DNA from 2 places in the Gordonia sp. UCD-TK1 genome. Region 1 is predicted to be linked to the other one. Evidence: riboswitches for the same ligand, from Rfam matches in the RefSeq annotation. Region 1 holds a riboswitch; the other holds the start of a gene.
The links. Region 1 has a riboswitch for thiamine pyrophosphate ahead of thiC (phosphomethylpyrimidine synthase ThiC). Riboswitches for the same ligand answer to the same signal wherever they lie in the genome.
Positions count from the first base shown of each region.

Region 2: it holds a riboswitch for thiamine pyrophosphate, as region 1 does, so the genes downstream of both, thiO (glycine oxidase ThiO) here and thiC (phosphomethylpyrimidine synthase ThiC) in region 1, are expected to answer to the same signal.

Region 1 covers NZ_LZMP01000014.1:30,373-35,671, reverse strand. Annotated here, with positions in the region: gene A9310_RS10125 (LLM class flavin-dependent oxidoreductase) at 1-803, opposite strand, end outside; gene A9310_RS10120 (SHOCT domain-containing protein) at 998-1,387, shown strand; gene thiD (bifunctional hydroxymethylpyrimidine kinase/phosphomethylpyrimidine kinase) at 1,477-2,397, opposite strand; gene thiC (phosphomethylpyrimidine synthase ThiC) at 2,397-4,085, opposite strand; TPP riboswitch at 4,093-4,182, opposite strand; gene A9310_RS10105 (GNAT family N-acetyltransferase) at 4,402-4,749, shown strand; gene A9310_RS10100 ((2,3-dihydroxybenzoyl)adenylate synthase) at 4,872-5,299, opposite strand, start outside.
Region 2 covers NZ_LZMP01000013.1:203,403-208,701, reverse strand. Annotated here, with positions in the region: gene A9310_RS09675 (ABC transporter permease) at 1-530, opposite strand, end outside; gene A9310_RS09670 (ABC transporter ATP-binding protein) at 527-1,525, opposite strand; gene A9310_RS09665 (thiazole synthase) at 1,597-2,385, opposite strand; gene thiS (sulfur carrier protein ThiS) at 2,444-2,656, opposite strand; gene thiO (glycine oxidase ThiO) at 2,653-3,717, opposite strand; TPP riboswitch at 3,714-3,823, opposite strand; gene thiE (thiamine phosphate synthase) at 3,872-4,582, shown strand; gene A9310_RS09645 (hypothetical protein) at 4,899-5,282, shown strand; gene A9310_RS09640 (NUDIX hydrolase) at 5,287-5,299, opposite strand, start outside.

The DNA of each region.
Region 1 (5,299 bases):
ATGCGCCCGACGTACTCGCGGTAGTGCGGCCACAGGTCGTCGCGTGCCTGCGCGTCGGTGTCGGCGACATGTCCCGGTGAGTGCACGCCGACGGGCATCAGCGGTTTGTCCATCTCGCGCAGGGCGCGGTGATAGAGATCGACGTACGGCTTGAAGCGCAGTGGGTCGCCGCCGATGATCGCGAGCATGAGCGGCAGACCGTACGACGCGGCACGTACCACCGACTCCGGGCTGCCGCCGACCGCGATCCACGTCGGCAGGGGCGGGTTCTCGAGTTCGGGGTAGACCGTCTGGGACTGCAGAGGACTGCGCGTGGAACCCGACCAGGAGACCGGTCGGCCGGTGCGCAGTTCGGCGAACAGGGCCAGCTTGTCGCTGAACAGTTCCTCGTAATCGGAGAGGTCGAAACCGAACAGCGGAAACGACTCGGTGAACGACCCGCGCCCGAGGATCACCTCGGCACGACCCGACGACAACGCATCGACTGTCGAGAACCGCTGGAACACGCGGATCGGATCATCGGAACTCAGGACGGTGACGGCCGAACCGAGACGCATCCGGGTGGTGCGCGCCGCGATGGCGCCGAGTACGACCTCGGGTGCCGACACCGCGTAGTCGTCCCGGTGATGCTCACCGACACCGAGGAAGTCGACGCCGACCGTGTCGGCGAGGATGGCCTGCTCGAGCAGATCGCGCAGGGTCTGCGACCCCGAGCGCAATGTGCCGTCGGGTTCGGCGGTGATGTCCCCGAACGTGTCGAGACCGAGCTCGACCTTCTCGATACCTACCGGGTGAGATTCCATGTCGCCCTTCGCGAAGTTGTGATCGTGCGGGGCGAAATCGGAGGAATTGCGCCCGCAATGGTCTTTTCACACGATTTCACGAACATCTTTCCAGTTCGTCACGGTGTCGAGGTCGGTGCTGTGTAATGCTTCATAACGGTTCATGTGCTCGGCTCTGAACTCGCCGATTTCTTCTAGACAAGGGAGACACTCCGATGTGGGATTCATTCTGGGACTTCATCTGGTACACGATCGTCATCTTCGCGTTCGTGGCCTACCTGATCGTCCTGTGGCACATCATCAGCGACCTGTTCCGGGACAAGGCCGCGTCGGGCTGGCAGAAGGCGGCCTGGATTGTCTTCTTGATCTTCCTCCCGTACCTCACCGCCATCGTGTACCTGCTCGCCAAGGGCAAGGGGATGGCCGAGCGTCAGCGTGAGGCCTACAGCGAGGCCAAGCAGGCGTCCGACGAGTACATCCGGTCCGTCGCAGGCACCTCGCCGACCCAGCAGATCGCCGACGCGAAGAACCTGCTCGACTCGGGCGCGATCACACCCCAGGAGTTCGAGCACTTGAAGAGCAAGGCCCTCAGCGGAACCGCCTGACGGTCCCTCGACACAGACAACGCTCCCCGATGGCGCCGGTCGCCGTCGGGGAGCGTTGTCTGTTTCTCGGGTTCGGAACCGGCGTCGCGTCAGTCCGCCGACCCGACGCCCACACGCCACAGCGGATTGACCGGACCGTGGCCGGCGCCCAGTGGATACGCAGCGGCCAGGCAGCGGGTCACCCAGTCCTTGCCGAAGCCGACCGCCGCGGGAACGTCGTGCCCGTGGGCCAGCGCGCATGCGATCGCGGCGGCGAGGGTGTCGCCGGCGCCGTGGTCATGCGGGGTGTCGATGCGTTCGTGGCTGAGCTCGATGAACCGGTGGCCGTCGTAGAGCAGATCGGGGGAGTGGTCCGAGCTTCGTAGGTGCCCGCCTTTCACCAGCGCCCAGCGCGGCCCGAGATCGAGCAGCGCCCTGGCCGCGTCGCGTTGCGACGCGGTATCGGTGACCTCGATCCCGGTGATCAGGCGAACCTCGTCCAGGTTCGGGGTCACCACCGTCGCGAGGGGAAACAGGCTGTGCCGCAGGGTGTCGAGTGCCGAGTCGGCGAGCAGCTGGTTGCCGTGCATCGACGCGCACACCGGATCGACCACCAGCGGAACGGATGTGTCCCGGCCGATACCGCTCGTGCGGCACTGCTCGACGATGGCCTCGATGATGGGCGCCGACGCGAGCATCCCGGTCTTCGCCGCGGCCACACCGATGTCACCGGACACGGAGTCGATCTGCGCCGCCACGGTCTGCGGTGAGATCTCCTCGAACCCGCTCACGCCCACCGAGTTCTGGACCGTCACCGCGGTCACCGCGACACACCCGTGCACCCCGAGCAGGGCGAAGGTGCGCATGTCTGCCTGTATTCCCGCGCCCCCGCCGGAGTCCGAACCCGCGATCGTCAGGACCCGTACCGGGGCCGTTCCGGGCGGTGACAGCGGGAGTCCCGTGTAGGCCTGTTCGTCGACCGTGCGCTGATTCGCGTCGACTGTGCGTCGTCGTGCGTCGTCTGTGCGCATCAGGCGCCGCCGGTCGTCTGGAGCGGGAGGTACACGCGGTTACCGGCCTCGGCGAACTCGGCCGACTTCGCGGCCATGCCCTCGGCGATAGTCCGGTCGATGTCGTCCGCGGTGACGAGACCGTGCTCCTCGGCGTAGGCGCGGACGTCCGCCGAGATCCGCATCGAGCAGAACTTGGGTCCGCACATCGAGCAGAAGTGGGCGGTCTTCGCGGGCTCGGCGGGTAGCGTCTCGTCGTGGTATGCGCGCGCGGTGTCGGGGTCGAGGGCGAGATTGAACTGGTCGGTCCAGCGGAACTCGAAGCGCGCCTTGCTCAGTGCGTCGTCGCGTTCCTGTGCCCGCGGGTGGCCTTTGGCCAGGTCGGCCGAGTGCGCCGCGATCTTGTACGTGATCACGCCGACCTTGACGTCGTCGCGGTCCGGAAGTCCTAGATGCTCTTTCGGAGTCACGTAGCACAGCATCGCGGTGCCGGCCTGAGCGATCATCGCCGCGCCGATGGCCGAGGTGATGTGGTCGTAGGCCGGCGCGATGTCGGTGGCGAGCGGACCCAGGGTGTAGAAGGGGGCCTCCTCGCACAGCTCCTCCTCCAGGCGCACGTTCTCGGCGATCTTGTGCATCGGGACGTGCCCGGGGCCTTCGATCATGACCTGCACACCATGCGATTTGGCGATCGCGGTCAGCTCGCCGAGAGTGCGGAGTTCGGCGAACTGGGCCTCGTCGTTCGCGTCGGCGATCGATCCGGGGCGCAAGCCGTCGCCGAGGGAGAACGTGATGTCGTAGCGGCGGAAGATCTCGCACAACTCGTCGAAGTGCGTGTACAGGAACGACTCCCGGTGGTGCGCGAGACACCAGGCCGCCATGATCGAACCGCCGCGCGAGACGATGCCCGTCACCCGCTTCGCGGTCAGCGGAACGTAGCGCAGCAGGACACCGGCATGGACGGTCATATAATCGACGCCCTGCTCCGCCTGCTCGATGACGGTGTCGCGATACAGTTCCCAGGTCAGCGAGGCGGGATCGCCGTTGACCTTCTCCAGCGCCTGGTAGATCGGAACCGTCCCCACGGGGACCGGCGAGTTACGCATGATCCACTCGCGGGTGGTGTGGATGTCGGCGCCGGTCGAGAGATCCATGATCGTGTCGGCGCCCCAGCGGGTGGCCCACACCATCTTCTCGACCTCGTCGGAGATCGAGCTGCGCACCGCCGAATTACCGATGTTCGCATTGACTTTCACCGCGAAGTTCTTGCCTATGATCATCGGTTCGGACTCGGGGTGGCGGTGGTTGGCCGGGATGACCGCGCGGCCGATGGCGACCTCCGACCGGACCAGTTCGGCGTCGACGCCCTCCCGGGCGGCGATGAACCGCATCTCGTCGGTGATGATGCCGGCACGCGCCCAGGCCAGCTGGGTGCTCGCGCCGTCGATCGGGTCGGGCCGATGCCAGCTGTCGCGGGTGGGGGTGAGGCCCTTCTCGACGTCGATGTGCGCCGCCGTATCGGTGTAGGGGCCGGAGGTGTCGTAGACGTCGAGGTGTTCGCCGTTGGTGAGCTGGATTCGACGCTGCGGCACACGCAGGTCGTCGACGGCGAGGTAGTGCTTGGCGCTGCCCTCGATCGGGCCGAGGGTCAGGAACCCGGAATCGGCGGGTGCGCTGCTGTTGCGGGTGGTGGATACACGTGTGCCCATGGCTGGTCTCCCTACGCCGGCATTACCCGGACAGGTTCGAGCGGTCGGCGACCGCCCGTCGCCATCTCAGCCCTCGGTCATCGTGAGAGCCCCCGCGGTGTGTAGTTGTCGTGCGTCCGCCACCCTACATCGCATCGTCCGGTCGGGTCGTGCGGGTGGGGAAGACCGTATCGATTTGCGACGATCACACGATCGGGGTCGGCAGTTACGGTTCCGTAAGGTACCGTGTGACCCGGATCACAGGGGTGGCGCTGTCGCGTGTGGCAGGTACGCGCCGGTGATCCGATGTCCGCGATCACGAGGTGAGGAGGGTCGGGTGCTACGCAAGCATCGTCAGCGACCACCACAGTCGGCGAAGTCCATCCTGCAACAAATCTCGCAGGTGGTACACAATCCCGACCGCGACCGATTCGAACTCTGGGTCGCCGGCGACCTGGTCGGCGTGCTCGGTTATTCGACCGAGTCGGCGGACGGTCAGACCACCATCACCGTGCTGCACACCGTGCTCTACGACGAATACAGCGGACACGGACTCGCCACGCGACTCACCCGTAGCGCCGTGCACTACACCCGCGAACAGGGTGCCCGCCTCCGGCCGGTGTGCACGTTCACCAAGCGCTACCTCGACAGCCATCCCGGGATCGTGCCGCTCGCCCCGGTGTGAGGGTGGCTGGTTCCTGCGCTGCGTCACCAGGCCCTTCGAGGCTCGTAGACCTCGACGCGCTCCTTCGTCGCTTGCTCGGCCCGGTGGCTTTCGCTCCTCGCACCTCAGGGAGCGGGGGGACCTCAGCCGGTCGGTGGGGCCAGCAGCGTCTCTCGAAGCACCTTCTTGTCGATCTTGCCGACCGCGGTGACCGGCAGGGTGGTCACGACGCGGACCACGTCGGGCAGTTTGAAGGACGCGAGACCGCGTTCGGCGAGGAACGTACGGATCGTCGCCAGCTCGAGCGGCCGGCCCGCCGGGTGTTCGTGCGAGAGGACCACGGCGGCGCAGATCTTCTCGCCGAGTGCGTCGTCGGGGAGGCCGACCACCGCGACCTGCCGGACCGAATCGTGGGCGAGGAGGTTCTCCTCGACGTCGTCGGCGGCGACGTTCTCCCCGGCGCGCACGATGGTGTCCTTGATGCGGCCGGTCACGGCCAGGTGCCCCGACGGCAGCCGGGTGACCTTGTCCCCGGACCGGTAGAACCCGTCCGGTGTGAAGGACTTCTCGT
Region 2 (5,299 bases), on a different contig from region 1:
AGCACGATCGCCACCGCACCGGCCGAATGCCGCACCAACGCACCCACCGCGAGGCCGATCAGCGCGCACAGCATCGCGAAAACCGGCGTCCCCCAGAGATGCCGGACGGTCTCGGGCCCGGTGAGCGAGACTCCGACGCCGGCGAGCACCTGCGCCGCCACGACCGCGACGACGGACACGATGGCCACCACCGCGAACGAGAGTCCGCCGAACACGACCGCTTTCGCGAGGAGGACCTGGGGCCGACGCGGAATCGCCGCGAACGTCGGTCGGATCGTGCCGAAGCGGTACTCGGTGGTCACGCCCAGGATCGACATGATCGCGAGCACCGCGACCCCGAACTGGTTGACGCCGAGCAGGAAGTCGTCGGTCAGGGTGTCGGTCTCACCGGGACTGCCGTAGGAACCGCCGGCGATGGCGCCGAGCAGCACCGCGAAGCCCAGGCCCAGCACCACGACGACGCCGAGGCACCAATACGGCGACCGGGTGCTGGCGAGTTTGATCCGTTCGGCGTTGATCGCGGCGATCACCGGTTCACTCCCCCGTGGTTCCCGACGGCCCGGTTGTGGGCGTCGGGGTTGTGGACGTCGGGGTTGTGGACGGCGCGGTTGTCGACGGCGGTGTAGTCGACGGCGTGCGCCGTCATCGACATGAAGACCTCTTCCAGTGACGCCGACTCGGCGGCGAGTTCGTGCAGGGTGATGCCCGCGGCGGCGGCGAGGTCGCCGACCCGATCGGTCGTGGTGTCCGGCACGCGCATCACCGGGCGCCCGTGGGCATCCGGGTCACCCGGCGCGGGATTCAGCCCCGCCGCCGCGAGCGCGGCGTGCAACTGTTCGAGCTGCGGGCCGCGCACCCGCACCGACTGCCGGGCCCGCCCGGTGAACTCCGCCACCGAACAGTCGGCGATCAGCCGGCCCCGCCCGATGACGACGAGATGGTCTGCGGTGAGCGACATCTCGGTGAGCAGATGGCTCGACACGAGTACCGTCCGCCCTTCAACGGCGAGCTTACGCATGAACCCGCGGATCCACACGATGCCCTCCGGGTCGAGGCCGTTGACCGGCTCGTCGAAGAGCAGCGTGTGCGGGTCGCCGATCAGGGCACCCGCCAGCCCGAGCCGCTGCGACATGCCGAGCGAGAACCCGCCGGCGCGCTTCTTGGCCACCGAGGTGAGCCCGACCGTCTCGAGCACCTCGTCGACGCGGGCGGCCGGAATCCGGTTGCTCGCCGCGAGCCACCGCAGGTGTGACCGCGCACTGCGATTGGGATGCACCCACCGGGCGTCGAGCAGCGCACCGACCTGTCGCAGCGGATGTTCGAGGTCCCGGTAGCGCTGCCCGTTGATCGTCGCCGTGCCCGATGTCGGGCGGTCGAGTCCGAGCATCATCCGCATGGTCGTCGACTTGCCCGCACCGTTGGGCCCCAGGAAACCGGTGACCCGTCCCGGACCCACCTCGAAGGTGAGGTCGTCGACCGCGCGTTGACCGCCGAAGTCCTTCGTCAGATTCGCTACCTGCAACACGACTCGACCATAGCCGCCGAACCCCGAGCGGCCCGGTCTGTCATTCGGACGGCCTGCCGCGGGACCGCGCGTCAGTCCCGGTCGCGCCCGGGTGAGGACGCGTGCGCCCAGAAACGCTTGGGGATCCGGCCCGCACGCGCGGCCAGGCGGCCCGCGGTCACCGCGTGCCGCATCGCCGTCGCCATCAGTTCAGGGTTCTCCGCCCGGGTCACGGCGGTGGCCAGAAGCACGCCGTCGCAACCGAGTTCCATCGCCAGGGCCGCGTCGCTCGCCGTGCCGATGCCCGCGTCGAGGATGACCGGCAGCGGGTCGTCGAAGCGGGTGTGACAGTCGTCGACGATCATCTCGATGTTGTGCGGGTTGAGGATTCCGAGTCCGGTCCCGATGGGCGACCCGAGGGGCATCACCGCCGCGACACCGAGATCGGCGAGTCGCGCGGCCAGGACCGGATCGTCGTTCGTGTAGGCCAGCACCACGAAGCCGTCCGCGACCAGTCCGGCCGCGGCGTCGACGAGTTCGATGGCGTCGGGCATCAGGGTGCGTTCGTCGGCGACCACCTCGAGCTTCACCCAGTCGGTCTCGAACGCCTCGCGCGCCAGCTGGGCGGTCAGGACCGCCTCGGCGGTGGTGTGACAGCCCGCGGTGTTGGGCAGGACGGCGATGTCGAGCCGGCGCAGCAGATCGAAGACCCCGGTGCCCGAGGCCGCGTCGACGCGCCGAACCGCGACGGTGGTCAGCTCGGTCCCCGACGCGACCAGCGCGCGTTCCAGGGTCGCGAGATTCGACGCGCCGCCGGTGCCGGTGATGAGTCGCGACGAGAAGTCGCGACCGGCGATGCGCAGATGGTCCGCATCCGGGATCGTCTCGTCGCCGGACCTCTGCTCGGTCCGCGAGGCGTCGGGCTTCAGATCGGCGAGCTCAGCCACCCTGCACCGCCGTGACGATCTCGACGACGGCACCGTCGGTCATCGTGTGCCGGTCCCAGCGGCCGCGCGGGACGACCGCGCCGTCCACCGCGACCGCTATCCCCCGGTCCGGCAACCCCAGCCCGGTGACGACGTCGCGCACCGACGTGTCGGCTCCGACGTCGACGCTCTTGCCGTTGACGGTGATGCTGGCGGTGATACTCATTCCTCTGCTCCTTCCAGAATCGACAACACGCGGGCGGCGGTGCCCGGGGCGAGGACGATCCCGTTGCGCCCGTGCCCGGTCGCCACGACCGTTCGTGTGTCCACACGGGTGACGATCGGCAATCCGTCCGCGGTGCACGGCCGCAGACCCGCCCCTGCTTCGGTCAGTTCGTAGGTCCGCAGCCCGGGGAAGACCTCGATCGCGTCGGCGAGCAGATCCGCGACCCCGCCGGCCTGCGGCGCGCGGTCGGCAATCCCCTCGGCCTCGTACTGGGTGGCGCCGACGACGACTCCGTCCTCGCGCGGCACCAGGTACACGGCCCGCCCGTGGAGACGTGCCCGGACGACGTGGCCGGGCGGCGGCACCGACCAGCGAGTACGGCGAAGGCGGAGGATCTCCCCCTTCGCCGCATGCAGGTCCACACCCGGCCAGAGGGCCGCGGTGCCGAGTCCAGCGGCGAGCAGGATCTGGGTGTCGGAACCGAGGTCGTCGAGGTCGGCCAGGGATTCGACGCGCGCGGAGACCAACTCGGCACCCGCCGACGTCGCGGCGGCGCGCAACGCCTCGAGCAGCCGCCGGTTGTCGACGGACCACTCGCCGACCGCGCGGTAGCCACCGACCAGTCGAGAGCTCAGCGACGGTTCCAGGGTCCGGATGTCGCGGCCGGTCACCGACTGCAGCGCGGCATCGGTGGCGGGCTGCCCGGCCCAGACGAAGTCGGCGAGATGCCGCAGGTACTCGATGTCGGTGGCCGAGGCCGCGACGAACAGCGAGTCGGTGGCGGTGACGACACCCGGGTCGTCGAGCCGCTTCACGAGCGCCGGCCACAGCCGGACCGACTCGACCGACAGGGCCAGGGACGCGTCCTCGCCGGGATGACCCTCGCCGAGTGAACCGAGCATGCCGCCGGCGACCCAGGACGCGCGCTCCTCGGTGCCGGCGTCGAGGACGCGAACCCGCCATCCGGCGTCGGCCGCGGTGAGCGCACAGGTCAGCCCGATGACACCGCCCCCGACGACCGTCAGGGCGCGGTGGGCAGGGCGCTGCGGTGGGGAATCCACGTTGGGAATCACCTTCCTTCGCCGGAATGACCCGGATCAGGTTCGACGGTCAGCGGATTCTGTCCGCACTCTCAGCCCGGCCGATCCGGACTCCCGTGTGTTCGTGCGATCCACCCTACGCCGGGGCGTCGGGGGTCCGGTTAGCCTGGTCGGCGTGACGACCCCGAACCGCACCAGCTCCGCGTCGACGGACCCCGGCTCCGCGACGGACCGTCGCCGGCGGCTCTCCACGGCCCGCCTGTACCTGTGCACCGACGCCCGGCGCGAACGCGGTGACCTGCTCGACTTCGTCGACGCGGCGCTCGCGGGCGGCGTCGACATCGTGCAGCTGCGCGACAAGAACTCGCCGGGTGAGCGCGAGTTCGGGACCCTGGAGGCGGGCGAGGAACTCGAGATCCTCGCGGGCATGCGGAAGGTCGCCGACGCGCATGGCGCCCTGCTTGCGGTCAACGACCGGGCCGACGTCGCGGCGCTCTCCGGGGCCGATGTCCTGCACGTCGGACAGGGCGACCTGTCGCCGTCGGCGGCCCGCCGGATCGTCGGACCGGACGTCCTCATCGGCGCCTCGACCCACGACCCCGAGCAGGCTGCCGCCGCGATCGCCGACGACGACGTCGACTACTTCTGCGTCGGTCCGTGCTGGACCACGCCCACCAAACCGGGCCGCGCCGCCGCCGGCCTCGACCTCGTGTCCTCAACGGCCGCAACACAATCAGCCAAGCCGTGGTTCGCCATCGGCGGGATCGACGCCGGCCGCGTCGGGGAGGTCACCGCGCTCGGGGCGCGGCGCATCGTCGTCGTGCGGGCCATCACCGCGGCTGCCGACCCGGCCGCCGCAGCCACCGACCTCGCCGGGATGCTGTAGCGGTTCGCCTGGCGGAAACACGTTTGCCCGGTCGGTGTCGCGGGTCTATGGTGGACCGATAATGTTGTGCATCACGAGCGTTCTCGTAACCCGCCGCAGCGGGGTCTGAATCTGACCGACCCCCCGCTGCGGGTCGGTTGCGCTCTCCAGTCGGTCATCCGTTCTTCGACCGAAATCGGTTTTCGAGATGCACCCTTTTCATCTACCTCGTCGATCCTGTTCGTGGACCGAGCGCGACGACCGGCACGGCGGCGACCACTTCGCCGCACGTTTCGGCCGCCCGCTTCCCCCCGGGATGCACGAGGAGGCCGCCGGGATGACCTGGCAGGAATTCACCGACGAGTACTCCCGTGGCGGCACGATCCGGCTGGGCTCCTTCTCTGCCGTCCCGTGCTCGGGCGACCTGGTCGAGTGCCGCGCGACGCTCGCGATCGCCGACCGCATCATGTCCCGCAGCGCCGTCGCCGCCGGCCCCGTCGGTGCGATGACCTCGATCCTCTACGACGTCGGCGCCCCGGTTCAGATCGTCCGGCTGCACCAGCGGGTCGTCGACGGCATGGTCACGACGTTCCTGCTGTGCGAGCACGACGGCCGGCAGGCCTGGGCCGTCGGTGAGGGCGCGAGCAGCGACGAGGCGAACGTCCACGCGCTGGTCGCCGGGGCGAACCGACTGCTGGAGTCCGACCGCGCCGGGGTGTGAGGGCTCAGCTCTGGGGA